3 regions of the Cupriavidus sp. SW-Y-13 genome follow, and region 1 is predicted to be linked to each of the others. Evidence: predicted binding sites of a transcription regulator. Region 1 holds the regulator's gene; each other region holds the start of a gene.
What was found. The regulator HrcA, encoded in region 1, represses chaperone genes, less so after heat shock. The targets are predictions, from matches to a motif close to TTAGCACTCNNNNNNNNNGAGTGCTAA.

Region 1 (10,192 bases):
CATCGCAATGACTAAGATTCATGCAGTAAAAATGACAAAAATAACGGGAGCCGGAGGTGGATCCATTCGATGCATCCTTGGGACGCTTCACCATGCACAAGCTGCCAGTCGTGACCGTATGCCTGATCGCCGCGCTATCGGCGATGACAGTCTTCATCTGCCTGTCGGAAGCGGTGGGTCCTCGCGACACCGAGTATGGCAGCGGCAAGGCCGTGTTCAAACACTACCTCGTCCACTACGTACGCTGATTTTTCCCGGAATACCGTGGCGACCTGGGCTGGCTCAATGACGAAAATCGTCAATCCGACGGCGGTCGCGCTTGGTTGGGCGGCCCTGTAGCTGGGCGGCCGGCTCTGGCTGCAACCGGCGCGTTTCAGCGTCTTTCTGGCGTCGGGCCTGGCTTTCCGGTGTTTCCTCGTAAGTCGTCTGGGCGATCGGCGCCGCGCCCCGCGAGGCCGGAATGCCCTTCACCAATACTTCCCAACGCTGCTGGTGCGCTTCCAGCACGACGGTATCGCCGGGCTTGACCTCGCGCGAATTCTTGACCGGCTGGCCGTTGACCGTGACCTTGCCGCGCTCCACTGCCTCGGCCGCCAGCGAACGCGTCTTGAAGAATCGCGCGCACCACAGCCATTTGTCGATGCGCATCCGCGCACCGCTCTCGAAATCCACCTGCATTCTCTATCTCCTGCTTCAGCCCGCCGCGCCACGCGCGTGCGCCCGGCTGCGGCGCGCATCGAGTTCATGCGCATGCAACGACGCCAGCGGCCAGCCCTGCAGATGCTGCAAAGCAATATCCGACAGCCCGGCAATCCACACCTCGGAATCATTCATGCATGGAATGAAATGGAAGTCGTTGCCGCCCGCCACGCGGAATTCGGTCTGCCCTTCCATGGCGATTTCCTCCAGCGTCTCGATGCAGTCTGCCGGAAAACCGGGGCAGAACACATCCACCCGCTGCGTGCCGACCTTGCCAAGCTCGGCGAGCGTCGGCGCCGTATAGGGCTGCAGCCATTCGGCCTTGCCGAAACGCGACTGGAAGGTCACCTGATACTGCCCCGGCTGCAAACCCAGCGCCTCGCCCAGCAGCCGGCCGGTCTTCAGGCACTCGCAGTGGTAGGGATCGCCCAGATCCAGCAGCCGGCGAGGCAGACCATGGAAGGACAGGATCAACCGGTCACCCTGCGCGAAATCGGGCACGTCGTGTTGGCGCCAGTAGGCACGCACCTGCTCGTTGAGCGCGCGAATATAGGCTGGATGATCGTGAAAGTGCTTCACAAGCCGGATTTCGGGCTGATTGCGCCATCCCGCCAGGACACGGAACACTTCGTCGAACGCCGTGGCCGTGGTGGTGCCCGAGTACTGGGGATATAGCGGCAGCAGCAGGATCTGCTCCGTGCCCTGCCGGCGCAGCGCCTCCATCACCGATTCGATCGACGGATTGCCGTAGCGCATGGCGCAGGCCACGGTCACCTCATGGCCCAGCTTCTGCATCAGCAGTTGCAGCGCATGGGCCTGCCGTTCGGTGTGGACCAGCAACGGGGAGCCGGTCATATGGGCTTCGCGCAGCCAGATCGACTCATATTTCATGGCCGAGGCGCGCGAACGGAACGGCAGGATCACCCCGTGCAGGATGGGCAGCCACGCCAACCGCGGGATTTCCACCACGCGGGGATCGGACAGGAAGGCTTTCAGGTAGCGCCCCACCGCCTTGGGCGTGGGCGCATCGGGGGTGCCGAGGTTGATCAGCAGGATTGCGGTGCGCGGCGACTGGCCGTGCTGGTATGCCGGTTCAGGCGAAAACGTCATGGGGTGTCCGATTACGACTCCGGGAGCGCCGGGCGATGCCGTGCGAAAGGCTCAAGTCTGATTCTGGCTAAGCGCGCTGGAGAGTAGCCGCGCCGTAATATCGACGATGGGGATCACACGTTCGTACGCCATGCGGGTGGGGCCGATCACGCCGAGCGTGCCGACGATCTGGCCGTCCACCTCGTACGGCGCAGTGATCACGGCCATGTCCTCGATCGGCACCAACTGGCTTTCTCCGCCGATGAAGATCTGCACGCCCTGCGCGTGGCTGGAGACGTCCAGCAATTGCAGCAGGCTGGTCTTGTGCTCGAAGACATCGAACAGCCGGCGCAGCTTGTCCATGCTCGACGACAGGTCCTCCACCTCCAGCAGCTTGCGCTCGCCGGAGATGAACACCTGCTCGTTGTTATCCTCCGCCATCGCGCTGCTACCCGCCTCCACGGCGGCCTGCATCAGCGATGACATGTCACGGCGCAACGCCTGCAACTCCACGCGCAGGTGATCGCGCACCGAGTCGAAGCTCATGCCCGCATAGTGCGCGTTGAAGAAATTGGCGGCCTCGATCAGTTGGGCCGGGGTATAGGACAGCTCGGTCTGGATGATCCGGTTCTGGACGTCACCTTCCGGGCTGACGATGATCAGCAGGATGCGCTTATCCGACAACCGCATGAATTCGACCTGCCGGAACGATTGTGCGCGCCGGGGCGTCATCACCACGCCGGCGAACTGCGACAGGTTCGACAAGGTGTGCGCAGCCGCCGTGATCATGCGCTGGGGTCCAAGCTGCTGGTTGGCCATCTGGCCCTGGATCTGGTCCTTGAGGCCGGCCAGTTCGGCGGGCAGCACCACTTCGCCGTCCAGCGGGCGCGCGGTCAGCATCGCATCGACGAACAGACGATAGCCGCGCGGCGTGGGAATGCGGCCCGCAGACGTGTGCGGGCTGGCGATGAAACCCATTTCCTCGAGGTCCGACATCACATTGCGGATGGTGGCCGGCGACAGGTCCAGCCCCGAGTATCGCGAAAGGGTGCGGGAACCGACCGGCTGCCCTTCGGCGATGTAGCGCTCGATCAGGGTCTTGAGAAGCGTTTTAGAACGTTCGTCCATGATGCCCCGATTCTAATCAAAACTGCGCCGTTCGGGCGGCGTCGCGAGCGCCCACGCCCCGAGGCTGACAATGGTCATGCCGGTATGGTCTAATCCCGCCATGTCTGCCCCCTCAAAGACCAGCGCCCCGCGCGCGCCGTTCAAGACCGTCGCCCTGGTGGGCCGGCATTCGACCGCCGGTATCGAAGGCCCCCTGGAGGAATTGGCGTCCTGTATTTTGCGCAATGGCCAGGATGTGGTGTTCGAGCGCGAGACCGCGCTGGCCACCGGCCTGACCGGCTACCCCGTGCTCACGCCCGAGGAAATTGGCCGCGAGGCCGACGTCGCCGTGGTGCTTGGTGGCGACGGCACGTTGCTCGGCCTTGCGCGCCAGCTGGCCGGCCACGATGTGCCCGTCATCGGCGTGAACCACGGCCGGCTGGGCTTCATGACCGACATCCCTCTGGAGGACGTCACCACCGCCCTGCCTGAAATGCTGTCCGGCCGCTACGAGGCCGAGTCGCGGATGCTGCTCGAATCGCGCGTGATCCGCGACGATACGGTGATTTTCTCCGCGTTGGCGTTCAACGACGTGGTGGTGAACCGTTCGGGTATCTCCGGGATGGTGGAACTGGCGGTCTCGGTCGATGGCAACTTCATGTACAACCAGCGTTCGGACGGCTTGATCGTATCCACGCCCACCGGCTCCACCGCCTACGCGCTGGCCGCTGGCGGCCCGATCCTGCATCCCACGCTGTCCGGCATGGTGCTGGTGCCGATTGCCGCGCACGCACTGTCCAACCGCCCCATCGTATTGCCGCACGATGCCGAGGTCACCATCGAGGTGGCCAGCGCGCGCGATGTCAGTGTCAACTTCGACATGCAGTCTCTGGCGTCGCTGCTGCCTGGGGACCGCATCGTCGTGCGTCGCTCGGCCAAGACCGTGAGCCTGCTGCACCCGGTGGGGTACAACTACTACGCCACGCTGCGCAAGAAGCTGCACTGGCACGAATACCCGACCGAGGACAACCGGCTCTGAGCCGATGCCTCCGGTTCTCCCGTCCAACTCGCCGAATCCTCTACCCAGTTCATAGACGCCCAAGATGCTGCGCAGCCTGTCCATCCGCGATTTTGTCATCGTCGACACCCTCGACCTCGACTTCTCGACCGGCTTCACCGTGTTCACGGGCGAGACCGGCGCGGGCAAGTCGATCCTGATCGATGCGCTGGCGCTGGTGCTGGGCGAGCGTGCCGACGCTGGCATCGTCCGGGAAGGCGCGACCCGCGCGGGTATCGGCGCCACCTTCCGCACGCATCCCGCGCTGGACGCCTGGCTGGCCGAGCGCGAACTGGCTGGCGACGATGATTCTGTGTTGCTGCGCCGGACGGTCGATGCCAGCGGACGCAGCAAGGCGTTCATCAATGGCGCCGCCGCTACGCTGGCCCAGTTACGCGAGGTAGGCGATCAACTCGTGGACATTCACGGCCAGCACGCCCACCAGCAGTTGCTGCGCCCGGACGCCCAGCGTCATCTCTTCGATGCACACGCCGGCCTGAGCGAGCAGGCCGCTGCCGTGGCCGAATCCTGGCGCGCCTGGCGCGTCTGCGTGAAACAGCGAGAGGCCGTGGAGCACCAGTCGCGCGAGATGCAACTGGAACGCGAACGGCTCGAATGGCAGGTCGGCGAACTCGACAAGCTGGCGCCGCAGCCGGGCGAGTGGGACGAGATCCAGTCCGAGTACAACCGCCTTTCGCACGCTGCCGGCCTGATCGACGGCAGCCGCGCCGCGCTCGATGCGCTCTCCGAATCCGATGGTGCCGTAGCCTCGGTGCTCAATGGCGTGGTCCAGCGGTTGCAACAACTGGCGGATGTCGATGTCGCGCTGCGCGATGTTCTGGCCGCACTCGAACCTGCGCTGGTGCAGGTGGAGGAAGCCGCGCACTCGCTGAATCGGTATGTCGACCGGCTCGAACTCGATCCCGAACGCCTGCAGGCCGTGGAAGCACGGATGCAGGCGCTGCACACCACCGCGCGCAAGTACCGGCTACCGCCCGAGCAGTTGGCCGACGAACTGCTGGCGCGCAAGCAGCAACTCGACGACCTGCAGGCCGCGCAGGACATCAACAAGGTGCTGGCTCGCGAAGCTGCCGCACGCGCTGCCTACCTGACGCTGGCCAAGCATCTGTCCGCCGCGCGCAAGGTGGCCGCCGACGCGCTGTCCAGGGCCGTGACCGAGGCGATGCAGGGCCTGTCGATGGCGGGCGGCACGTTCGCCGTGGCGCTGCATCCGCTGGAAGAAGGCCAGAGCCACGGCCTGGAACAGGTGGAGTTCCTCGTCGCCGGCCATGCCGGTGTCAGCGCACGTCCGCTGGCACGCGTGGCGTCGGGCGGCGAGCTCGCACGGATCAGCCTGGCCATCTCGGTGATCACCAGCGAAGCGGCCCCCACTCCAACGCTGATTTTCGACGAGGTGGATACCGGCATCGGCGGCGCCGTGGCCGAAGTCGTGGGCCGGCGCCTGCAGGAACTGGGCCGCGCTCGACAGGTGCTCTGCGTGACCCATCTGCCGCAGGTGGCCGCGCAAGCCGGCACCCACCTGCTGGTCAGCAAGGAAAGCCGCGAGGACAAGGAAGGCGCGGTCACGCGCTCGAAGATCCGCGCGCTGGACGCCGATGGCCGCATCCAGGAAACCGCGCGCATGCTGGGCGGTGCGACGGTAACCGCGACCACTATCCAGCACGCAGAGGAAATGTTGACGCAGGGCGCACGCGCTGCGGCCCTGGCCGCCAACGCGCCCCGCGAAGGCGGCGGCAAGAAGCCGCGCCGGGCGGCCGGCTGAGTCCGGCGGCATGCAATCCGCACACAGGAGTTTCAAACCGATGACCCATGGCAAGCTGCCATCGTTTCCCCGCCAGTTCTCGCGCACGGTGGCCACGGCCGCCTTCGCCGCGCTGGCCATGACCGCCATCTCGGGCTGCGCATCGGAGTCGAAGTCGTTCGCACCGCCGCGCGGTGCCCTCACCAACGACCGCGCGCTGGGCGACATCCTCGTCAAGTTCACGCCACCTGACGTGATGTTGTCCGAAGATGCCGGCAAGCTGCTGGCGGCTATCGAAGGTCCCGCACGTTACGTCGTGAAGCGACCCATGTCCGGTGGCGTGTGGCTGATCACTGCCATCACGACCTCCGGCGATGTGACGATGGATCAGGCCGTGGCGACGCTGAAGGCAGCACCCCGTATCGAATCGGCCACGCCGGACCGCATGCTGAAGCCACACCGGGCACGTCCGACCGGACGAGACATGCCATCCGACATACCGGCCAATTAATCTGCATCCTAAGGTTGGGGTGCCAGATTGCCGATAGCGACGGGTAGCCAACGATGGCTGTCCGCCGCCACTGGAAAGAATGAGCAGGTGCAGTACCGGTATTCCTTAGCAGTTCGTTTCATGCGATCTCCCCAGGAGCCTTGATGCCGTACGAGCCGTCCAATTTCCTTCCGAGGTCCATGCTGCCGGTCCTGCTGCTGGCATTCGGCACCATGCTGGGCCTCCCTTCCGCCGTGCACGCGCAGGCTGATTCCAGCGCCACGGTTCGCCCCACGCCACCGGCTTCCCGATTTACCGGCAACTACATCGTGCGCTGGCGCGATGGCAGCCAGACCGTGGGCACCCAGGCCGACACCACCCGCATGAAGCGCGTGGAATCCAATACGGGGCTGGCCCTCTCGGTCAAGCGGCCGATGGCCGGGACGCTGCAACTGCTGACCGTCAAGGACACGCGAGGCGACGGGCCCGAGGCAGTGGCCAGGCGCCTGCGCAACGATCCGCGCGTGGCCGATGCCGTGCCCGACCGCTGGCTGCAGTTGCACGACACCGTCCCCAACGATACGGAATTCGCCACCAACCAGCGCTACCTCGGCCCGCCCTCGGTGCTGACCGGCGCCGCCAACCTGCCGCGCGCCTGGGACCGCTCTCGCGGCAGCAGCAATATCGTGATCGCCGTGGTGGATACCGGCATCCTGCCCCACCCCGACCTGGCCGGCCGGACCGTGGCGGGCTACGACTTCATCAGCAGCACGACCGTGTCGGTGGACGGCGACGGCCGCGACAGCGACCCGACCGATCCGGGCGATTACGTGCCCACCGGCACCACGTGCTCGGACGGCAGCGGCGCGGCCAACAGCACGTGGCACGGCACGCGCGTGGCCGGCGTCCTGGGCGCGGCCACCAATAACGCCCTGGGCATTGCCGGGGTGGACTGGACGGCCCGGATCCAGCCGGTACGTGTGTCGGGGCGCTGCGGCGCCCTGCTCTCGGATACCGTCGACGGCATGCGCTGGGCGGGCGGCCTGACCGTGCCCGGCGTCCCGGCCAACGCGACACCGGCCAAGATCGTCAACATCAGCCTTGGCGGCGGCAGTTGCTCGTCGATCGAACAGCAGGCCGTCAACGATCTCAACGCGGCCGGCGTGGTCGTAGTGGCGGCGGCAGGCAATTCAGCTGGCGCGGTCGAGGCGCCTGGCGACTGCAGCGGTGTCATCACCGTCACCGCGCACGCCAGCGACGGCGAGAACGCCAGCTATGCGAACGTGGGCCCGCAGGTCGCACTGAGCGCACCGGGGGGCGGCTGCGGCAACTCCAAGGTCATCACGTCGGGTGGCACCACCACCTGCGCCTCCACCACGCCGCTCTACATCACCACGCTGACCAATGCCGGCGCGGCATCACCGGGTGCGTACGCGATCTCCTACACCTCGGCGGGCACCAGCTTCGCCGCACCGATGGTCTCGGGCGTCGCCGCGATGATGCTGGCCGTCAATCCCGCCCTGACCCCGGCCCAGGTCACCGCCGTGCTGAAATCCTCGGCACGCGCGCATCCCGCCAATACGTATTGCACGGCTTCAGGGAACTCCGGGAAATGCGGCGCCGGCTTGCTCGACGCCGACGCTGCGCTGGCGCTGGCGCCGAACCCGCCTGCTACGGCAAGCACGGCGACCTCATCCGGTAGCGGAGATACCAGTGGAGGTGGTGGAGGTGGTGGCGGTGCATTCGCACCGTGGAGTGCGATGGTGTTGCTGGGGATTGGGTTCGTGGGCTTCGTGACGCGGCGGCGGGGGTAGTCGATCAGCTTTCGATCCCGATCGCTGCGTCGCTCCCCTCTGCCGCCGGTCTTGCTCCCCTCTCCCACTTGTGGGAGAGGGGAGCAAACCAGTGGGAGAGGGGGAAACAATTGTTGGCTCAGGGGCCTGTCAGTTTTTTTGTGTGCAGGACAGCTAGAGGCTTGCCGGTCGAATGGATTGGCAAGCCTGCATTCTCTCAGAGGTGCGGGTGGGTAAATCGGTCTTCGTACAACACTGCGAACTGATTCATGGCCGCCTTCCAGTCATGCGTTGCCATCCCCCATTTTCCAGTGATGTTGCGCAGGGCCAGCCACAACAGCTTGGTGGCAGCTTCGTCGCTGGGGAAGTGGCCTCGGGTCTTGATGATCTTGCGTAGCTGCGCGTTGATGCTTTCGATGGCATTCGTCGTGTAGATGATCTTGCGGATCGCCGGCGGGAATGCAAAGAATGGAATGACCTGATCCCAAGCCCGGCGCCAGGCAGCCGGGATCGGTGTGTACCGCTGTCCCCATTGCCCTTGCTCAAAGGCTGCCAACTCGGCCATGGCCGCTTCCGCGCTGGGCGCCGTGTAGATCGGTTTGAGCGCTGCGGCCACCGCCCGACGGTCCTTCCACCCTGCGTAGTCCAGGCTGCCCCGGATCAGATGCACGATGCAGGTCTGCAGCGTGGTGTTCGGGAATACGGCGTTTAACGCGGGCTCCATGCCCTTGAGGCCGTCGGTCACCGCAATCAGGATGTCCTGCGTGCCGCGCGTTTTAAGATCGTTGAAGACCTTCATCCAGAACTTGGCGCCCTCGGTGGTTTCGATCCATAGGCCAAGGATGTCGCGCGTCCCATCGGGCAAGACGCCGAGCGCCAGATAGACGGCCTTGTTGCGCACCACGCCGTCCTCGCGCATCTTGACCCGCAGGGCATCGAAGAACACCACCGGGTACATGATCTCGAGCGGACGGCCCTGCCATGCCGTGATCTCCTCCATCACCGAGTCGGTCACCGAGCTGATGAACTCGGGCGAAACCTCGGTGCCGTACTGCTCGACCAAAAACGCCTGAATCTCGCGAACCGTCATGCCGCGGGCGTACATGGCGATGATCTTGTCATCGAACCCCGTGAAGCGCCGCTCGTGCTTGGGGATCAAGATCGGAGCGAAGCTGCCATCCCGATCGCGCGGGATGTCCAGGCGCAGCGGCCCGTCCTCGGTCAGCACCGTCTTGGCACTCTTGCCGTTGCGCTGATTGGTTGTCTCTGCCGGGCGCTCGGTACCGGCTGGATAGCCCAGGTGATGGCCCAGTTCGGCACCCAGCGCACGCTCGATCAGCGCCTTCTTGAACGCCATGGCCGCATCCTGCACCGCCTCGGCGGTCATCGGGCCTTTGACGAATTGATCAATTAATTCCTTCGGGATGGCGGGCAATTCCCGCAATGGGGCTTTCGGTTTGCGTGGCATACATGCTCCTTAACGACATGTTATGCCCTACACACAAAATTCCTGACAGGCCCTGGCTCAGCGTCCCCGCCTCCCCCACCACTCCCCCAGCAACCAGCACCCCAACCCCGCCATCGCACCCGCCGCGTGCGCGCCGCGCACGACGCCGAACCCCCATGAGGGATCGAACACGATGGCGGCCAGCCACGATTGTTCCAGCCAGACTTTGCCGAGCACGATGACACAGGTCACCACGCCGATCACGCGCGACCAGCCGGCTTCTTGCAGCAGCCTCAGCGCCACCCAGAGCGCCAGTCCATGCGCGGCGCCCGAGAGTCCGCCATACCAGCCCACGGCCGGCATGCGCAGCAGCGCCACCTGAGCGATCAGTCCGCAGATCACCAGCACGGCCAGCATCTCGCGCACGCGTGCAACCCGGCCTGCCAGCAGCAGCAAACCGACGGTCGCCGCCACATCGGACAGGTAGTGCTGCCAGCCCAAATGCACCCACATCGCGGTCACGATGCGCCACCACTGGCCGTCGATGCGTACCGCGTCGCGCAGGTACAGCCCGTGGGCGTGCAGCCAGGGGACGAATGTGAATGCCGCGGCCAGCGCGGCCACACTTGCCGTTGTAGCGAGCATCGCCGGCCACGACGGCAGGCGAACAGGCTTTGGCGGCGCCTCCGCCGACACCTCAGCCCGCACCGAACACCGCGTGCCAGAGCGCCCGCACCGGGGCCACCTG
Region 2 (10,192 bases), 360 kb from region 1:
CCGCCTGCGGCGCCTGCACGGTCCATATCAACGGGCAGGCCACGCGTAGCTGCGTGATGCCGATCTCGGCCACGGCCGGCAGCAAGATCCAGACGATTGAAAGCATGGGCGACGACAAGGTCGGCAAGGCCGTGCTCGCCGCTTGGCTCAAGCACGATGTGGCGCAGTGCGGCTATTGCCAGAACGGCCAGGTCATGAGCGCCGTGGGCCTGCTGCGTACCAAGCCGCGCCCGACCGATGCCGATATCGACCAGGCCATGGCCGGCAACGTCTGCCGCTGCGGCACCTATCAACGGATTCGCGCGGCCATCAAGGATGCCGCGCGCGCCATCGCCTGAGGGGATTGCCATGCGTATTCGAGGCATTGAAGCCCTGGCGGGCGGTAGCGGTGCGCCGGAACAACCGGCGCAGGACACACAGGCAGCAGGCGCGTTGTCGCGCCGCAGCTTCCTGAAGCTGTCGGGACTCGCGGGCGGTGGGTTTGCGCTGGGCATTGCCGGCGTGGCAGGCAGCGCGCAGGCGCAGGGCGCGGCCAAGGCCGTGCCCGCGCCGCAGGCGTTCCTGCGCATCGCGCCGGACAACATGGTGACGATTGCGGTGAACCGGCTGGAGTTCGGGCAGGGTGTGCATACGGCGTTGCCGATGGCGCTGGCCGAGGAACTGGATGTCGACTGGAAGAACGTGGCGAGCGTGCTGGCCCCGGCTGGCGACGCTTACAAGGACCCCGCGTTCGGTATCCAGATGACGGGCGGCTCCACCGCGCTGAACCACTCGTTCACGCAGTACCGCGAATTGGGCGCACGCGCACGGGCCATGCTGATCACGGCTGCGGCGCAGAAGTGGAAGGTCGACCCGGCCAGCTGCACCGCGCAACTGGGCGTGGTCACCTCCGGCAGCAATCGCGCGACGTACGGCGAACTGGCTGCGGCCGCCATGGAGCTGCCTGTGCCAAAGGAGGTCAAGCTCAAGGACCCGGCGCAGTTCCGCATCGTCGGCAAGCCCACAGCACGCCTGGATGCCGCGTCCAAGCTGCATGGCGACGGCGTGTTCGGCATGGATGTGAGCCTCAAGGGCATGAAGGTGGCCGTGGTGGCCCGCCCGCCGCGCTTTGGCGGCAAGGTGAAGTCGTTCAACGCCGACAAGGCCCGCAAGGTCAAGGGTGTGGCCGATGTGCTGCTGGTCGACGTGGATCGTGGTGGCACGGGCGTGGCGGTGATCGCCGACGGCTACTGGCCGGCCAAGACTGCGCGCGAGGCGCTGGAGATTGTCTGGGAAGACGCGGGCTCCACAGTCAGCACTGCCGCGCTGTTCGATCAGTACAGCAAGCTGTCCACGCAGCCGGGCATCATGGCCCGGCCGTTCGAAGGCGGCAGCATCGATTCGGCGCTGGCCGGCGCGGCCAAGGTGATCGACGCCGAATACCGCGTGCCGTACCTGGCCCACGCGCCAATGGAGCCGTTGAACTGCACGCTGCAGCCCGAGGTGGCTGGCAAGCAGATCAACGCCGTCAAGGTGTGGGTGGGCTCGCAGTTCCAGACCATCGACCAGGGCGCCATCGCGCGCACGCTGAAGCTCGCGCCCGAGAAGGTCACGCTGAACACGATGATGGCCGGTGGCGGTTTCGGACGCCGCGCCGTGCCGACGTCTGACTACCTCGTCGAAGCGGCCAACGTGCTGCGCGTGTGGGTCGCCAGCGGACACACGGAACCCGTCAAGGTGATGTGGAGCCGCGAGGACGACATCAAGGGCGGCTACTACCGTCCGCTGCACGTGCATCGTGCCCGCATCGGCGTGGACGCGCAAGGCAAGGTGGTGGGCTGGCAGCACACGATCGTCGGCCAGTCGATCATCACCGGCACGCCGTTCGAGCCGATGATGGTCAAGAACGGTGTCGATGCCACGATGACCGAGGGTATCGTCGAGAACGACTACGACGTGCCGCTGCAGGTGCAGGTGCATCACCCCAAGGTGGATGTGCCGGTGCTCTGGTGGCGCTCGGTGGGCAACACGCACACTGCGTTCGTCAAGGAAACGCTGGCTGACGAAATGGCCACCGCCGCGAAGAAGGACCCCGTGGCATGGCGTATGGCGCAACTCGACGAGAAGAAGCACGCGCGTCACCGTGCGGCGCTGCAACTGGCCGTGGACCGCTCGGGCTATGGCAAGAAGAAACTGCCGAAGGGGCACGCCTGGGGCGTGGCCGTGCACGAATCGTTCGGATCGGTGGTGGCGTACGTGGTGGACGTGTCGCTGGTGAAAGGCGAGCCGCGCGTGCATCGCGTGACGGCCGGCGTGCATGCCAACCGCGTCGTCAATCCGCTGGGCGCCGAGGCGCAGATCCAGGGCGGATGCATCTTCGGCCTGGCCATGACCCGCCCGGGGTTTGCCATCGAGATCGAGAATGGCGCGGTCAAGAACAGCAACTTCCCTGACTATCCGCCGCCCCGCATGCCGGACGCACCCATGGTGGATGTGTTCTTCGTGCCGTCCGACGACAACCCGACCGGGCTTGGCGAACCGGGCACGCCCGGCATTGCCCCGGCCGTGGCCAACGCGCTGTTCCGTCTCACGGGCCAGCGCCAGCGCCAGTTGCCGTTCGTGCTGACCTGATTGTCGGTTCGCGCAGGCAATAAGGAAGGACCCCGCCTCGCGCGGGGTCTTTTCTTTGCTGCTTCGGAATTATCTGAACCAGCGCCGCCAGCCGGGCTCGGCGGGCGGGTGGGACGCACTGTCCCAGCCAGGCTCGGACAGCGATGGCGATGACGGTAGCGATTCGAGAATGTGTTCGCGCAGGCCGGCGGGCGCTCGGTAGTAGGTGGCGGCGTGCTGCACGGCATGCCGCAGCGACTGGAGGCGGCGCAGCGTGTCGACGCAACTGTCGCAGTCTTCCAGATGCCGCTCCAGCCGCACGCTGTCGGCTGCGCCCGCCTCGCCGTCGGCGGTGGCCCGCAGCAGGTGGCGTGCCTCAATGCAATCCATGACGGGACTCTCCGACGGGTGGAATGTTGCGTATCAAGGCGACGGTTGCCGCCAGCAGGCGCCGGCCATGGTCCAGGCGCGACGCCACCTGATCCACGGGAATATCGACGATCCGTGCGATGTCGTGGTAGTGCAAGCCTTCGAGCTCGCGCAGGACCAGTACCTCGCGGCATGCCACGGGCAGGCGTTCGAGCGCGGCATTGACAAGGGGGATGTCCTCGTCGCGGAGGAGCCATTGCGTGGCGTCATCGGGGGTGTCGGGCGCCCAGGCGTTGTCGGCGTGGCGCGGCGCAGGATATCGGGACTGCCAGGTGGCGTGGACGATGGCCAACAGCCAGGGGCGGGGCTGAGCCGCACGGGCACTACCAAACAGGGGGCAGGCGCGTGCAAGGGCTTCCTGCACCACGACACTGGCGTCTTCGTCGTTGCCGCACAACCACCGGGCAAGGTTGTGGGCGGCGTCCAGATGCGGCAGCAACTGGGTCTCGAAACGTTGGCGTGGGTTGGCAGCGTCCATTCAGTCCCTTGAGAGTACTGGCGCCAGACGATTCTATGCCGGGACCGGCATCGCGCCAACGGGGTAGACCCGGAGAGCGTGGACAGAGCGTTGCCGTGGCGATACGGCCCTCGAATCACCGTCTGTTTCAGGCATACGATGCCGGCCCGGTGGGGCATCATCCGATGACTGATCAGATTTTTCGGGGAGAGAGCGGATGGACACCCAGGAAAGCACCCTGGCCCTCGCGTTGCTGACGGTGCCCGCGCGCGCCGCTATCTGTCGTGCCTTGCTCGAAGCCGGCGACGATGGCCTGCCGGCCATGGCGCTGGTGGAGGTCTCGGGCCTGACCCACAAGCATGCGGCCCACTGTTTCCAGGAAATGGTGCAGGCCGACCTGCTGGCGCTGGTCGTCCGCGAGCGCCAGGTCTGCTACGTGCTCAAGGCCAGGCGCGCGGTGCGCGAAGCACTGGGCTATATCGACAGCAGCGGCCTGGACTGACTTTCCCTCCCGTCCCGACCCCGATTCGACCCCGTACTGGTGACCCGGTACGGGGTTTTTTCATGTCAAAGGCGGTGAATCTGCATGAGCGCGGGTAAACCCCCATTCAGTCCGCGTCTTGAAAAGGAAATACCCCGTCCCTATAATTAGCACTCGCTGGGGGAGAGTGCTAACAACCGGTTAGTCACACCTCTGCGGTAGACCCAAACCCGGATGGCCGTTGAAGATGACGGCCATTTTGTGAATCAAAACTCACTTTTTTGTATTTAGGAGTCCGTATGAACCTGCGTCCTCTGCACGACCGTGTGATCGTGAAGCGTCTGGACAATGAAACCAAGACCGCGTCCGGCATCGTGATTCCCGACAATGCAGCCGAGAAGCCGGATCAAGGCGAAGTCCTGGCCGTTGGCCCGGGCAAGAAGGATGACAAGGGCAACAACATTGTGCTCGACGTCAAGGTGGGTGACCGCGTGCTGTTCGGCAAGTATGCCGGCCAGGGCGTGAAGGTGGATGGCCAGGAACTGCTGGTCATGCGCGAAGAAGACATCATGGCCGTCGTCAACAAGTAATTGACGCAAGCCTGACCGCATCACACCAGATTCCCTGACCGTCCCCACCATGACCGCGGGACGGTCTTCCCAGATTCGGAGATTCAAGACATGGCAGCAAAAGACGTAGTGTTCGGCGACGCCGCACGTGCCAAGATGGTCGAAGGCGTGAACATTCTCGCCAACGCAGTGAAGGTGACCCTGGGCCCGAAGGGCCGCAACGTGGTGCTGGAGCGCAGCTTCGGTGGCCCGACCGTGACCAAGGACGGCGTGTCCGTGGCCAAGGAAATCGAACTGAAGGACAAGCTGCAGAACATGGGCGCGCAGATGGTCAAGGAAGTGGCTTCCAAGACCAGCGACAACGCCGGTGACGGTACCACCACCGCAACCGTGCTGGCCCAGTCGATCGTCCGCGAAGGCATGAAGTTCGTGGCCGCCGGCATGAACCCGATGGACCTGAAGCGCGGCATCGACAAGGCCGTGGCCTCGGCCGTGGAAGAGCTGAAGAAGCTGAGCAAGCCGACCACGACCAGCAAGGAAATCGCCCAGGTTGGCGCGATCTCGGCAAACAGCGACGCCTCGATTGGCGAGCGCATTGCTGAAGCCATGGACAAGGTTGGCAAGGAAGGCGTCATCACCGTCGAAGACGGCAAGTCGCTGGCCGACGAGCTGGAAGTCGTGGAAGGCATGCAGTTCGACCGCGGCTACCTGTCGCCGTACTTCATCAACAACCCGGAAAAGCAGGTTGTTGCCCTGGACAACCCGTTCGTCCTGCTGTTCGACAAGAAGGTCTCGAACATCCGTGACCTGCTGCCGGTGCTGGAACAAGTCGCCAAGGCTGGCCGCCCGCTGCTGATCATCGCTGAAGACGTGGAAGGCGAAGCCCTGGCCACGCTGGTGGTGAACAACATCCGTGGCATCCTGAAGACCGCCGCCGTCAAGGCTCCGGGCTTCGGCGACCGCCGCAAGGCCATGCTGGAAGACATCGCCATCCTGACGGGCGGCACGGTGATCGCCGAGGAAATCGGTCTGACGCTGGAAAAGGCTACCCTGCAAGACCTGGGTCAAGCCAAGCGCATCGAGATCGGCAAGGAAAACACGATCATCATCGACGGCGCCGGCGACGGCTCGGCCATCGAAGGCCGTGTGAAGCAGATCCGCGCCCAGATCGAGGAAGCCACCTCGGACTACGACCGTGAAAAGCTGCAAGAACGCGTGGCCAAGCTGGCCGGCGGTGTTGCCGTGATCAAGGTTGGCGCTGCCACCGAAGTCGAAATGAAGGAAAAGAAGGCACGCGTGGAAGATGCGCTGCACGCTACGCGCGCTGCCGTGGAAGAAGGCATTGTTCCTGGCGGTGGCGTGGCCCTGCTGCGTGCACGTGCTGCCATCTCGAACCTGACCGGTGCCAACCCGGACCAGAACGCCGGCATCAAGATCGTGCTGCGCGCCATGGAAGAGCCGCTGCGCCAGATCGTGCTGAACGCTGGTGAAGAAGCTTCGGTCGTGGTGGCCAAGGTCATCGAAGGCAAGGGTAACTACGGTTACAACGCGGCTTCGGGCGAGTACGGCGACCTGGTGGAAATGGGCGTGCTGGATCCGACCAAGGTGACCCGCACCGCGCTGCAGAACGCCGCTTCGGTGGCTTCGCTGATGCTGACGACCGACTGCGCCGTGGCGGAAACCGCCAAGGAAGAATCGGCGCCGGCAATGCCGGGCGGCATGGGTGGCATGGGCGGCATGGACGGCATGATGTAAATCGCGCCGGACTGCCAGGCCAACCCGCCTGACTGTCGAAAAAACCCCCGAGGGCGTGAGCCCTCGGGGGTTTTTGTTTTTGCTCCCGGATCGCTTGTTTTTGATTTTCTCCCCTCTCCCTTTGGGAGAGGGGTGGGGGAGAGGGCGGGCAGTTCAAATGGCTACAAGGCGGCAAACAGAACCTCTGGCCCTCTCCCCCAACCCCTTGTATGTCGCATCATTGTCTCCGGACGCCACAGATCGACAACCCCATGCTCTGGACGTTAGTCCAAGTTCGAGGGAGAGCTAGGATCGTGGTGTCCATTTCTTGGTAGCGTTTAGCCTAAGCCCGAACGGTTGTAAGGCAGCACGCCGGATTGACACAAGGATGGGACAAGCCAAATGGATATCAAGCTAGCAATCGGCATCGACGTCAGCAAGAAGACCCTGGATATCGATGTTGTGCCGCAAGGCGGCCCGCGCCAGTTCAGCAACGACGAGAAGGGTATCGCCTTGCTCGTGGAGCACCTGACGGAGCTCAACGTCAATGGCGAGGTGGATCGGGTTGTCATGGAGGCCACAGGCGGTTATGAGACCCCTGTGAGCATGGCACTGGCTGCCGCTGGATTGCCGGTGGTGGTGATCAATGCCAGGCAGATCCGCGACTTTGCCAAAGCGTGTGGCATCCTGGCCAAGACGGACAGGCTGGATGCGCGGGTAATTGCGCGCTTTGCCCAGCAAATTCGGCCGCCGGTGCGACCGCTGCCCGACGAGATGCAGCGTGAATTCGCTGATTTGCTGGATCGTCGCAGTCAGTTGGTCGTCATGCGTGCGCAGGAAAAGACCCGCCTGGACAAGGCGCCGGCTGTCGCGCAGAAGAGCTTGAAGGAGCATATCGCGTGGCTGGATGCGCGGATCAAGTCCACCGACCTCGACATGACGCACCGGCTACGCACCAGCGAAGCCTGGAAGAACAAGGTGGATTTGCTCGATAGCATGCCGGGGGTGGGCAAGGTGACAATCTTCACGCTGCTCGGACGGCTGCCGGAACTTGGCACGCTAAACCGCCAGCAGATCGCCGCGCTGGTCGGACTTGCGCCCTTCAATGACGATAGCGGCAGGCGGCGTGGTCAGCGTTACATAAGGGGCGGGCGTGCCGATGTTCGCAAGGCGCTGTTCATGGCTGCAGTCACAGCGATGCAGCACAACCCGGCGATCACCGAGTTCTATGAACGCATGAGAGCGGCTGGCAAGCCGTTCAAAGTCGCCATCGTCGGGTGCATGAGGAAGCTTCTGACGATTCTCAATGTCATGGTCAAGACGGGTCGGCCTTGGCAGAACAACCGACCTGCTTGACACGGTTGCTCTCCCGCAAGCGGGAGAGGGGAGCAAACCTAGGCGGAGGGAGGGCTCTTCAAACCTCCACCACCTTCCCCCAATCGAACACCGGATTCTCCGGCTGCCCCGTCCGCCGCGAGATATACCCGCGTGGGTTGCAGACCACGCGCGAATCCTCGATCCAGTAGTCGAAGCTGGTATGCGTGTGGCCGTGAATCCAGACGTCGGCCTGTGCCACAAGGTCGGGGCGGCGGGAGATGAAGCCGGCGGAGACGATGTCGTGCGCGTAGCGGGCATCGAGGCTGCCCAGGTCCGGGCCGTGGTGCGTGACGACCACGGTCTTGCCGTCGAACGGTTGCGACAGGACATCGGCCAGCCAGGCGGTGGCGGCGTGATGGCGGGCCAGTGCGTCGGCAGGTGTGAAGCCGCGATGCGAGCCATCGGCATCGGTCGTGGCGATCAGGCGATGGTCCACCATCACCCGGGCGCAGGCTTCCATGGCCTCGTCCGCGCGGTTCTCGCCGTAGAGGCAGTAGTCGGTCCACCAGGTCGTGCCGACAATTCGCACGCGCTGGCCGTCGGGTTCGGCAAATTCCGCCACGGTGCCGTTGAGTAGCGTCACGTTGCCGGCCTCGGCGGCGCCTTCGGCCATCAACTGGTCCACCGTATCGAACGCGCTTTCGTAGTACTCGTGGTTGCCTGGGATGTAGAGCACGGGCACGTCGAAAGTGCGTGCGGCCCAGTCGATGCCGTCGCGGCCGTTGGCGATGTCGCCGGCCAGGATGACGAGGTCGGCCGCGCAGTCAGGCACGGGCTCGGACGGATTGTGTTCGACGTGAATGTCGCTGAGGACGCGCAGCTTCATGCAGGCTCCGGTTGTGGGGTGGCTGCGGTCGATTCTTCGAAAAAAAAGCGGCCCGGTCAAGGACCGAGCCGCAAAAGGAGCCAGGGGGGCCTCATGGCGCGTCATGGATACGCGCCGCAAGGGGCCACCATTGCCTGGGGCACTGGCGGGCCGCCGGCTCCATTCGGGGTCACTTCGCCAGGCGGGGCGGGACGTAGGCGCCGTAGTAGGGGCCTACGCCACCGCCGCTGTTGGTCACGGGCGCCCCACCCACGAAATGGCCTTGTACATACTTGCCTGACCCGCCCACAGCGGTCTCGATGTAGAACGCCGCGAACGCGACGATGGACATTTGCCCATTGGTCTGGAAGCCGGTGTTGGTGGGGTCCGACACGACGGGAATGATCACGGTCTTTCCCGTCAGCTCGCTGGCCACTTCGCCGAACAGGTTCGTCTTGGTGCCGGTCTGCACCCACACCTTGTCGCCGATCTTCATGGCTGGGCTGGGCGTATTGCCATTGATGATGTTCTTGGTGGCGGAGTCGCTATTCGTATTCGAGAAGAACGTGGTCCACTGGCCGGATTCGCATGGGCCGTAGTGATAGCTCGATCCGATCTTGAAACTCGTGGTGAGTGGCTGCCCCGTGGTGGGATTGAAGAACTGGCTGTAGAGGCAGGACGAGATCACCATGGGCAGCGGTGTAGCGCCCGCCAGCAGCGCGCCCGGTGCGGATACCACCGCCACGGCGGTGGCCGAAGTGCTGGCCGCAGATCCGCCAAAGACCTGCGCGAGCAGCATGGCCACGGGGCCGCCGTTGCTGCCCGCGCCGCGGCTGATCGTGACCTGGACGGCTGGCGCGTCGTTGGAAGTTGGCACGATGGTCTGCGCCTGCAGCGTGGCAGGCGAGCCGGCCAGGTTCCAGTAGCCGGCCTGTACAGCGCCCGTGCTAAGGGTCACGCCCGCCGCCTTGTTGAGTCCGATGGCCGATGTGCCGTTGCTGACCGCGTTGGTCCACTGCGGCGCAGGCGTGGCTGGGTAGAGCTTTGCCGCGCCCGCGAGTGCCGCGGCATCCGCGGCATTCTGCAGTTCGTTGCGCACCACCACGAGATGACCCACGTCGATGGCGATGGCACCGATCGACAGGATCGTGATCATCATGAAAGGCATCATGATGCCAATGGCGCCGCGTTGCCGACGAGGGCGGGACGATATGTTGGTTGGGCGATGTGTCATCACTGGCCTCCCTCGGGGTGCATGCCCGCTACTCGCAGAGCATGGTGGTCGATGCATTGATCGTGATCGGACCCGTGAACGGCCGGATCAGGGGACCCAGCAGCAGGCCATTGAAGTTGTAGGCCACCTGTACGGTGAGTGGCGTGCCGGTGGTGCTGCATGCCGTCACCGTGCCAGGGTAGGTGCAGGTGGCAGAGGCGCCGTAGGCCACGAGCTTGTTCTGGCAATAGTTCGTGGCTACCTGCTTGATCTGCGTGCTGGTCATTGCGGGCGTGCGCAGGATCACGCCGGCACGCGCCGCCTCGCGGCTGGCGTTGGTGATCACGGCCTTGTCGTATAGCGCGGTACCGAACTCGATCGCGCCGAACACGATGAACATCAGCAGCGGGAAGATCAGGGCGAATTCCACGGCTGCGGCTCCCCGGGCGCGTTGGCCGGAGGCAGCAGGGCGAGAGCGGGTGCGATGGCGCATGATGGTCTCCTTCGGATGGGGCGGAAGACTGGGGCGTGCCTATTG
Region 3 (10,192 bases), 700 kb from region 1:
TCCGCCACCGCTGCCCATCCCCGTTCCCCGGTGGGCCGATTCGTCCACCTGGCCCGCCAGTACGCCGCGCTGACCAAGCCGCGCGTGACGCAACTGGCCGTGTTCTGCGCCGTCATCGGCATGTTCCTGGCCACGCCGGGCATGGTGCCGTGGCCGGTGCTGATCGGCGGCGCAGCGGGTATCTGGCTGCTGGCCGGCGCGGCATTCGCCATCAACTGCCTGGTGGAACAGAAGATCGACGCGCGGATGCGCCGTACGGCGTGGCGCCCCTCGGCCACCGGCGAGATCACCACCGTCCAGACGCTGATCTTCTCGGCCGTGCTGGGCGGCGCGGGCATGTGGTTGCTGCACGCGTACGCCAATGACCTGACGATGTGGCTGACCTTCGCCACATTCCTCGGTTACGCGGTCATCTACACGATCCTGCTGAAGCCGGCCACGCCGCAGAACATCGTCATCGGCGGGCTGTCGGGCGCCATGCCGCCTGCGCTGGGCTGGGCCGCCGTGGCAGGCACCGTGCCAGCCGAGGGCTGGTTCCTGGTGCTGATCATCTTTACGTGGACGCCGCCGCACTTCTGGGCGCTGGCGCTCTATCGCCGGGCCGACTACGAGAAGTCCGGCCTGCCGATGCTGCCAATCACCCATGGCGAGCGCTACACGCTGCTCCACATCCTGCTCTATACGCTGGTGATGATCGCCGCCACGCTGCTGCCGTTCGTCTACGGCATGAGCGGCTACATCTATCTGGCCGCCGCGCTGGGGTTGGGGCTGGTTTTCCTGGGCTACGCCTGGGCGCTGTTCCGCAACTATTCGGACCAGCTGGCGCAGAAGACCTTCCGCTACTCGATCCTGTACCTCTCGCTGCTGTTCGCGGCGCTGCTGGTGGATCACTACTTCAAGTTCGTGCCGCAGATCTGACGCACCTGCCTGCGGCATCTTGACGCGCCCGGGAGCCAGCGCCGATGTGATCGGCGATACTTTCGGGCGTCTCTCCCCCTTCCTCCCACTGCCGCATGCCGAATTTCTCCACGAGTTTCTCCCTGTTGCGCCGCCTCTGCCTGCTCGCGCTCTGCACGCTGTTCCTCGCCGCGTGCGGCCAGCCGAAGCCTTCGTTCAAGAATGTCGATATCTCGGGCGCGTCCGATTTCGGCAAGGACTTCGCGCTCCAGGACCCCACGGGCAAGACGCGCACGATGGCGGACTTCAAGGGCAAGGTCGTGCTGATGTTCTTCGGCTACACCCACTGCCCCGACGTGTGCCCGACCACCATGGTCGAACTCAAGCAGGTCATGGAACAGATGGGCGCCGATGCCGACAAGGTGCAGGTGCTGTTCATCACCGTGGACCCGGAGCGCGACACGGCGCAGTTGATGGGGCAGTACGTGCCGGCCTTCGACTCGCGGTTCATCGGCCTGCGTCCCGCTGACGAAGTCGCGCTGAAGAAGGTGGCGAAGGACTTCAAGGTCTACTACGCCAAGGTGCCGGGGACGTCACCCCTGAACTACACGATGGACCACTCGGCCGGCAGCTACGTGTTCGACCAGAACGGCCAGCTGCGCCTGTTCATCCGGCATGGACAGGGCCCGGAACCCATCGCGCATGATTTGAAGGCGCTGATGGCCTCCTGAGCGTTCCACGGGGCATGAAAACAAAAAGGCCGGTCAGTTGACCGGCCTTTCGTACTTTCGGGGAGCGAGAGTCAGGCGAAAGCCGCCAGCGCACCCTTCATCTTCTTCATCGCCGCCGATTCGATCTGGCGGATACGCTCGGCCGATACACCGAACTCGTCAGCCAGTTCGTGCAGCGTGGAGCCGCCCGAGCCGTCATCGTTCACGTCGAGCCAGCGCGCCTCGATGATGCGGCGGCTGCGCGGATCGAGCTTGGTCAGGGCTTCTTCCAGACCCTCGACCTGCAGACGGTCCTGACGCTTGGCTTCCAGCACCTTGGTCGGCTCGTTGTGGTTGTCCGCGAGGTAGGCGATGGGCGCGAAGTCTTCTTCGCCATCGTCGACCTGGCCTTCCAGCGCCAGATCACCGCCTGCCATGCGGGTTTCCATCTCCATCACTTCCTCGGGCTTCACGTTGAGCTCGCGCGCAACGGCTTCCACCTGTTCGGGCGTGAAGGTGTGCAGGCCGGTCTTGTGGCTGCGCAGGTTGAAGAACAGCTTGCGCTGGGCCTTGGTGGTCGCCACCTTGACCATGCGCCAGTTCTTCAGCACGTATTCGTGGATCTCGGCCTTGATCCAGTGCATCGCATACGACACCAGCCGCACACCCTGCTCGGGGTCGTAGCGCTTCACGGCCTTCATCAGACCGATGTTGCCTTCCTGGATCAGGTCGGCGTGGGGCAGGCCATAGCCCAGGTACTGGCGGGCAATGGACACCACCAGGCGCAGGTGCGACATGACCATGCGACGCGCGGCGTCGACAGATTCGTTGTCGCGCAGATCGCGCGCCAGCCGAAGCTCTTCCTCGGGGGTGAGCATCGGAATACGGTGGACGGCCTGGATATAGCTTTCCAGATTGCCCAGCGTGCCCGGGAACGTCAGCGCGAAAGCGTTCGCAGCAGCGTTCTGGGGCGCCGTCGGCAGACGGCGGGAAACTTGGTTTTGATCGGCAGACAGGACTGCGTTCACTTTGACTCCTTTCGCATCCGGCTGGCAGTTGCCGGTGTGTCCCGGTGGGACACCGCATTGCAACGCATATTAGCACTCGAACCGGACGAGTGCTAAGTTTGAGGTCTTATGGGAATGATAGTTCCAGACGATCAGAAGCTATTTTCAAATAGGCACAAAACTTTGCTCCGGTGCCCCGGATCCGCGACTGGCAAGGGTTTGACGGCCGCGCTTCCTCAACAGGAATGTTAGAGGGCGTTATTGTCCATCGGTTTCCTACGAATTCTGAGGAATTCTGGGATGGTCTATTGCTGGATTCGCTACACTGGAAGTTGTTTTTCAGCCCCTTTCCGGAGCCATCCATGTCTGCTATCGAACACTTGCTGAAACCCCACGTCCGGGACATCGGCGAGTTCACAGTGCGCCGCCTGCTGCCGGCCGCTACCACCCAGACTGTCGGACCTTTCATCTTCTTCGATCACATGGGGCCTGTGGAGATGGCGCCCGGCCAGGGCATGGATGTGCGTCCGCATCCGCATATCGGGCTCGCCACCGTGACTTACTTGTTCGAGGGCGAGATCATGCATCGCGATAGCCTGGGCAGTGAACAGGTCATCCGCCCTGGCGACGTGAACTGGATGACGGCCGGACGCGGGATCGCACACTCAGAACGGTCGCCGGACGCCGCGCGCGAGGCCGGGCCGCGCCTGCATGGCATCCAGACCTGGGTGGCGCTGCCGAAGGCGCACGAGAACGATCCGCCCTCGTTCCACCATCACCCCGGCGCCACGCTGCCCAAGCTGGAACTGCCTGGCGTGCGCATGACCGTGATCGCTGGCGATGCGTTCGGCGCCGAGTCGCCCGTGCGTGTCTATAGCCGCACCTTGTACGTGGCAATCGAAATGGAAGCGGGCGCCAGTCTCGTGATTCCGGCGGAGCACGTACAGCGCGGGATCTATCCGGTGGACGGCAATGTGGAACTGGATGGCGAGACGCTGCCGGCCGAGCACCTGGTGACGCTGACGCCGGGCGAGCCTGTCACGGTGACCGCCACAATCCCGTCGCGCCTGATGCTGCTGGGCGGCGATCCCACTGACGGCCGGCGCTTCATCTTCTGGAACTTCGTGGCCAGCAGCAAGGACGCCATCGAGGAAGCCAGCCAGCGCTGGCAGGACGACCAGTTCCCGCACGTGCCGGGCGAGACCGAACGCATCCCGCTGCCGACACGGCGCTAGGCGCCCTTTACCTGTTCGTCAGACCGGGCTGGCCCAGGCCACCCGGGTGGCCTGCTTCAGGCATTCCTTGATCGTCTCGACCTGGGTGGCGATCGGGGCCGGCACGGGTGCCGCACCGTCGAGCACCTGCCGGATCCACGCAGCGGTGGCCGCCACATCGGTGCCCGGTGGCAGTTCGGGTACGTCGCCAATCGAGCCTGTAACCGGATCGATCATCGTCTGCTGATGGCCGTCGTGCATCCAGTCGATGCGCGTACTGCGCCGCGCGTCGGCCACCACCTCGCCTTCCGTCCCGCGTCCCAGCAATACATTGGCCGGTTCGTGCGAGAAGTAGTCGGTCAGCGTCTCGCGGTACTCGGGGTGGGTGTAGCTGTAGAGTCGCAGCGCCTCGCCCGGTGTGTGCTGGCCCACCGGCTGCAGCATCTTGACGATGGTGTGCGACGAATTGCGCAGGCCGATGATCGAACGCTTGTCGAGCAGCGTCGAGATTGCGGGCGACAGCACGTCGATGGGCAACACCGCCAGCGGATGCGATGATGCGGCCAACTGATCCTGTGCGGCCTGCGTGCTGGAAGCCAGCGGCACGCCCAGTGCTTCGAACAGTTCGAGGCTGGTCACCCGGCCTGCAAATGCGCGCACGCCATGCACCAGCGTCGGCACGCCATCGCGCGCCAGCAGAAGGGCCAGCAGCGGCACCAGGTTCGGTTGCTTGCGCGCGCCGTTGTAACTGGGGATGACCACGACGGGTTTGTCGGCGGGCGCTGCCAGTGGCTGGCAGTGCGCGTGCGCGGCTTCGAGCATGCCGGCCAGTTCGTGCGGGGCCTCGCCCTTGATGCGGTAGGCCATGAGCACCGCGCCCAGCTCGATATCGGAAACACGGCCGGCCAGCATGGCATCGAAGAGTGCCTGCGCGTCTTCGCGCGGCAGGGCACGGGCGCCATTGACGCCTCGGCCGATCTCCTTGATGTAGCGGGCGGCAGAAAACGGAGATGCAGAAGTCATGATGACTGCGGAATCGTGGGGGTGGCGTTCATGATAGCCCACGATTCCTGCTCGATCTGCACCATGACGTCACGGTTTGCTCAGGCAGCCTGTTGCAGCGCCGGATTGCGCTGCTTGCGGTACAGGAAGTCGAGCACGGCGGTACGGCAGGCGTGATAGGTGCGGTCGTCAGCCAGCGCCACGCGATCGCGCGGGCGCGGGATATCGACATGCAGGATTTCGCCAATCGTCGCTGCCGGGCCGTTGGTCATCATGACGATGCGGTCGGCCAGCAGCACGGATTCGTCCACGTCGTGCGTGACCATGACCACAGTGCTCTTCGTCCGTTCGACGATCTTGATCAACTCGTCCTGCAGATGGGCACGCGTCAGCGCATCGAGCGCACCGAACGGCTCGTCCATCAGCAACACCTTGGGCTGGATGGCGAGCGCGCGGGCAATGCCTACGCGCTGCTTCATGCCGCCCGAGATTTCATGCGGATACTTTGCCTCGGCGTGAGTGAGTCCCACAAGCGCCAGCGTCTCGTGCGTGCGCGCCTTGCGTTGTGCGGCGTTCTCCGTGGCCCCGAACACGCGGTCCACGCCGAGCAGCACATTCTCGAAGCACGTCAGCCAGGGCAGCAGCGAGTGGTTCTGAAATACCACGCCGCGCTCCGGGCCGGGCCCCGCGATCTCGCGCCCCGCGCAGATCAGTGCGCCGGTCGTGGGCGTGGTCAGGCCGGCAATCAGGTTCAGTAGCGTGGACTTGCCGCAACCCGAGTGGCCGATCAGCGTGATGAACTCGCCTTCGGCAATCGACAGGTCGATATCGCGCAGCGCCACGAAAGGTCCCTTGCGCGTCTTGAAGGTCTGTCCCACGCCTTCGATGCTGACGAATTTTTCCATGACGTCGCTCCTAGGTATTGCCGTAGCTGAAGCGGCGCGCCAGGGCCAGCAGCAGGTGCTCCAGCACCAGGCCCACCACGCCGATGATGAAGATGGCGATGACGATGTGTTCGACCTTGAGGTTGTTCCACTCGTCCCACAGCCAGAAGCCGATGCCGGTGCCGCCCGTCAGCATCTCGGCGGCCACGATCACGAGCCACGCGGTGCCGATGGAAAGCCGCACGCCCGTGAGCATGTAAGGCAGCACGGCCGGAAACAGCACGCGGCGGAAGATCGTCCATTCGGAAAGATCGAGCACACGCGCCACGTTCAGGTAATCCTGCGGCACGCGCGTCACGCCCACTGCCGTGTTGATGATCATCGGCCAGATCGAGCAGATGAAGATCGCCCAGATGGCTGCGGGGTTGGCTGCCTTGAACAGCAGCAGTCCGATGGGCAGCCACGCCAGCGGCGACACCGGCCGCAGCAGGCTGATCACGGGCGCTGCCATCGCATTGAGAAACGCGAATCGTCCGAGCAGGAAGCCAGCCGGAATGCCGATGACCGCGGCGAGCCCGAAGCCCGTTGCCACGCGTGCCAGCGATGCCAGGATGTTCCAGCCGATGCCCTGGTCGTTCGGGCCATTGCGATAGAACGGATCGGAGAACAGCGGCACGGCTGCATTCCATGTGGCACCCGGCGTGGGCAGCGACGGAATCATCGTGGCGATGCCGTGCCAGACGAGCACGAACAGCACGAAGCCCACCAGCGGCGGCACACACTTGAGCGTCAATGCGGAGATCGCCTCGCGCCGCGCGGCCTCCTTCTCCTGCGCGGCGATCTCCAGCGCACGGCGGCGCGTGTGCTCTTTCATGTCGGATTCCGCAGCGGTCTGAACGATGGTATTCACGGCAATCTCCCGGGCAGAGGCGTCAGAGCGGTCAGAGCGCCGACGCCTTGATCTTGAAGCCGTCGGCATACGCCTTCGGGTCCTTGGTGGCGTCCCACGTCACGCCATCGATCAGCTTGGCGGTACGGAAATCGCTCTTCGGCAGCGGCACCTGCGCGGCGGCTGCGCCTTGCTTGTAGATGTCGATGCGGTTCACCTTCTTCGCCACGGCCAGGTAGTCCGGATGGTCCTTGAGCAGGCCCCAGCGCTTGTGCTGCGTCAGGAACCACATGCCATCGGACAGGAACGGATAATTCGCGGCGCCATCCGAGTAGAACTTCATCGAATCCGGGTCATCCCACGTCTTGCCCAGCCCGTTGCTGTAGCGGCCCAGCATGCGGTCCAGGATGATATCCATGTCGGTGTTGACGTAAGACTTCGCGGCGATGGTCTCGGCGGTCTTGCGGCGGTTCGACGTGGAGGCATCGATGTACTTCGACGCTTCGAGAATCGCCGCCACCATGGCGCGCGCCGTGTTCGGATGCTTCTGCACGAAATCCGACGTGGTGCCGAGCACCTTCTCGGGGTGATCCTTCCAGATGGCCTGCGTGGTTTCTGCCGTGAAGCCGATCTTGTCGGCGATGGCGCGCGCGCCCCACGGCTCGCCCACGCAGTATCCGTCCATGTTGCCCACGCGCATGTTGGCCACCATCTGCGGTGGCGGCACGGTGATGGCTTTGGCGTCCTGCATCGGATGGATGCCGTTGGCGGCCAGCCAGTAGTAGAGCCACATCGCGTGCGTGCCGGTGGGGAAGGTCTGCGCGAACACATACTCGCGCTTCTCCTTCATCATCAATGCCTTCAGGCTCGCGCCATCCTTCACGCCCTTCTCGGCCAGCTTTTGCGAGAGCGTGATGGCCTGTCCGTTGTGGTTCAGGTTCATCAGCACCGCCATGTCTTTCTTCGGCCCGCCGATGCCGAGTTGCACGCCGTAGATGAGTCCGTACAGCACGTGCGCGGCATCGAGCTCGCCGTTGACGAGCTTGTCGCGCACGCTGGCCCAGTTGGCTTCCTTGCTCGGCGTGATCTTGATGCCGTATTTCTTGTCGAGGCCCAGCGTCGAGGCCATGACTACCGACGCGCAATCCGTCAGCGGAATGAAGCCGATTTTCACCTCGGCCTTCTCCGGGGCATCGGAGCCGGCGGCCCATGCGCCGCTGCGCACCAGCGGGTCTACCAGCGTCATCACGCTGGCGCCGGCGATGCCAGCCAGTACGCGACGGCGCGTGGGGCTGGAAGGAAGATCGAGCAAGACAGGTGCGGCAGCTTCAGGGCGGGGTGGCATCGCGATGGCTCCGAAAGAAAAAAAAAGCGTCCCCACTGCAGCCGTCTCGCAAAAAACGGATTGCAATGCAGGACGCCGTTGTCCGGTGGCGCGCTGAAATCTGAAAGGCGCACACACGCAAGTTGTGGATGTTCTGTTTGCTGCCCGGCCGTCGTTGGCCGTTGCATGGCACTACGCAAGCGGTGTGCCATGCTCGTTGCGGTGCACAAACGGGTAGCGCCTCGCGCGCTTTTCACCGAGCGGAGGCGCGGCGCGCCGGGCCGGTGCGGTGCGTCGCCATCGAATCGTGCGAATGGGAAAAAATCGTGCATCGCCATGCGCGACGCCGGCGCGTGGCTGCACGCCATGGCCGCGCCAGAATCGTGCAACGCACCGGCAGCGTGCGGTCCCACCTTGGGTGTATGCTTTCCCCCTGCCGCGCCGAGGCCACACTGGCCGTGTCCACCGAAAACGCCGGCGCGGCGTTCCATCAAAAGAGAAACAAGCTGGAGATCTGGATGACCGAGTTCGTATTTGCCCCGCAAGCCCCCGTCGGTGTGCCCGTGCGCGGCAGCAACGCAAGCTTTCCCGTGCGCCGTGTCTATTGCGTGGGCCGCAACTACGCCGCGCACGCCCGCGAGATGGGCTCGGACCCCGATCGCGAACCGCCGTTCTTCTTCTGCAAGCCGTCGGACGCAGTCAGCTACGTCGCCGATGGCACCGAGGGTACGTTCCCGTATCCGCCGGGCACCGGCAACTGCCACTACGAAGTGGAACTGGTTGTGGCAATCGGCAAGGGTGGCCGCGACATCTCCGTCGAACAGGCCGCCAGCCATGTGTATGGCTACGCGCTGGGTCTGGACATGACGCGCCGCGACCTGCAGAACGAATCGAAGAAGACCGGCCGTCCCTGGGAAACGGGCAAGGCGTTCGACAAGTCGGCGCCCATCGGCCCGATCGTGCCGGTTTCGGCCATCGGCCACCCGGAGAAGGGTGAAGTCACGCTGTCCGTGAACGGTGTGGAGAAGCAGCGCGGCGACTTGTCGGACCTGATCTGGTCGGTGCCTGAAATGGTGTCGTACCTGTCGAAGCTGTTCGAACTGCAGCCCGGCGACCTGATCTACAGCGGCACGCCCGAAGGCGTGGGTCCCGTGGTCAAGGGCGATGTCATGCAGTGCCACATCGCAGGCGTGGGCGACATGACCGTCAAGGTCGTCTGACGCCATGCTCGAGCTATACAGCTACTTCCGTAGCTCGGCTTCGTTTCGCGTGCGCATCGCCCTGAACCTGAAAGGGCTGCCCTATGACTACAAGGGCGTGCATCTGCTCAAGGAAGGCGGCATGCAACTGAAGCCCGAGTATCGCGCACTCAACGCCGACGGCGTGGTGCCGACACTCGTGGCGGACGGCCGCCCGCTGATCCAGTCGATGGCGATCATCGAGTATCTCGACGAGATCCATCCGGAACCGGCCCTGTTGCCGAAGGACCCGTACGACCGCGCGGTCGTACGCGGCCTGGCGCAGGAGATCGCCTGCGAAATCCATCCGCTCAACAACCTGCGCGTGCTGAAGTATCTCAAGCACGAACTGAAGGTGACAGAGGAAGCCAAGGACGCCTGGTATCGCCACTGGATCGAACAGGGCTTTGCTTCGCTGGAAATCAACCTTTCGCAACTCGGCCACGTCGGCCGCTACGCGTTTGGCGATTCTCCGACGCTGGTCGACCTCTGTCTGGTGCCCCAGGTATTCAACGCGCAACGGTTCAACGTAGACCTGACCCCGTTCCCGACGATCGCAAAGATCCATGCCGCGTGCATGGCGCTCGATGCGTTTCAGAAGGCGACACCGGGCGTGCAGCCGGATAGTGAGTAGGGACGCTGATTTAGGATTCTTCCGATCCTCCAAGGCCTGACGCAATGTCGGGCCTTTTTTGTTGGTTCTGTTGCATGCGTTCGGTCTTGCGGGAAGACAAATCCACTATCTCGGCTCACCGATATGCTGCGGGCGATCGATGTTTCTCAGGAGGACATGTGCGCGACATCCGATATCCGCTCCTTGATGGTGATATGACCTCCACAGGCGGCATTCTGATTGCCGTTTGTGAGCTGCCGGACTTGCACCATGGCAAGCAGGTCGCGGTGGAAGGAAATATTGCCACTTGCCCTGCCTGCAAAGATATCAAGGTGGCGCGTCCGGTAATTGGTAGGTTTGCGAAATGGGGCGTCGGCGTGATCGCCATTGCCGGAATCTGTATCTATGTCGGCG

Region 2: groES (co-chaperone GroES) is a predicted target of HrcA. The motif match lies at 4,124-4,150, and genes of this name have one in related genera.
Region 3: rpoH (RNA polymerase sigma factor RpoH) is a predicted target of HrcA. The motif match lies at 2,705-2,731, and genes of this name have one in related genera.

The regions. Positions count from the first base shown of each region.
Region 1 is NZ_WHLX01000001.1:1,047,079-1,057,270, reverse strand. Features, by position in the region: gene GA566_RS32855 (hypothetical protein) at 57-248, shown strand; gene GA566_RS04835 (RNA-binding S4 domain-containing protein) at 283-678, opposite strand; gene hemH (ferrochelatase) at 694-1,809, opposite strand; gene hrcA (heat-inducible transcriptional repressor HrcA) at 1,861-2,916, opposite strand; gene GA566_RS04820 (NAD kinase) at 3,017-3,934, shown strand; gene recN (DNA repair protein RecN) at 3,999-5,735, shown strand; gene GA566_RS04810 (hypothetical protein) at 5,776-6,225, shown strand; gene mprA (MprA protease, GlyGly-CTERM protein-sorting domain-containing form) at 6,405-8,018, shown strand; gene GA566_RS04800 (IS256 family transposase) at 8,215-9,465, opposite strand; gene rrtA (rhombosortase) at 9,523-10,089, opposite strand; gene glnE (bifunctional [glutamate--ammonia ligase]-adenylyl-L-tyrosine phosphorylase/[glutamate--ammonia-ligase] adenylyltransferase) at 10,142-10,192, opposite strand, start outside.
Region 2 is NZ_WHLX01000001.1:688,522-698,713, forward strand. Features, by position in the region: gene GA566_RS03160 ((2Fe-2S)-binding protein) at 1-338, shown strand, start outside; gene GA566_RS03165 (xanthine dehydrogenase family protein molybdopterin-binding subunit) at 349-2,610, shown strand; gene GA566_RS03170 (anti-sigma factor) at 2,680-2,979, opposite strand; gene GA566_RS03175 (sigma-70 family RNA polymerase sigma factor) at 2,966-3,496, opposite strand; gene GA566_RS03180 (ArsR family transcriptional regulator) at 3,693-3,977, shown strand; gene groES (co-chaperone GroES) at 4,256-4,546, shown strand; gene groL (chaperonin GroEL) at 4,637-6,280, shown strand; gene GA566_RS03195 (IS110 family transposase) at 6,662-7,615, shown strand; gene GA566_RS03200 (metallophosphoesterase) at 7,674-8,462, opposite strand; gene GA566_RS03205 (TadG family pilus assembly protein) at 8,632-9,732, opposite strand; gene GA566_RS03210 (TadE/TadG family type IV pilus assembly protein) at 9,704-10,147, opposite strand; gene GA566_RS03215 (type II secretion system F family protein) at 10,187-10,192, opposite strand, start outside.
Region 3 is NZ_WHLX01000001.1:350,970-361,161, forward strand. Features, by position in the region: gene cyoE (heme o synthase) at 1-918, shown strand, start outside; gene GA566_RS01645 (SCO family protein) at 1,014-1,628, shown strand; gene rpoH (RNA polymerase sigma factor RpoH) at 1,700-2,635, opposite strand; gene GA566_RS01655 (pirin family protein) at 2,977-3,849, shown strand; gene ybiB (DNA-binding protein YbiB) at 3,868-4,851, opposite strand; gene GA566_RS01665 (ABC transporter ATP-binding protein) at 4,932-5,735, opposite strand; gene ntrB (nitrate ABC transporter permease) at 5,746-6,588, opposite strand; gene GA566_RS01675 (CmpA/NrtA family ABC transporter substrate-binding protein) at 6,656-7,948, opposite strand; gene GA566_RS01680 (fumarylacetoacetate hydrolase family protein) at 8,446-9,147, shown strand; gene maiA (maleylacetoacetate isomerase) at 9,152-9,799, shown strand; gene GA566_RS01690 (hypothetical protein) at 9,958-10,192, shown strand, end outside.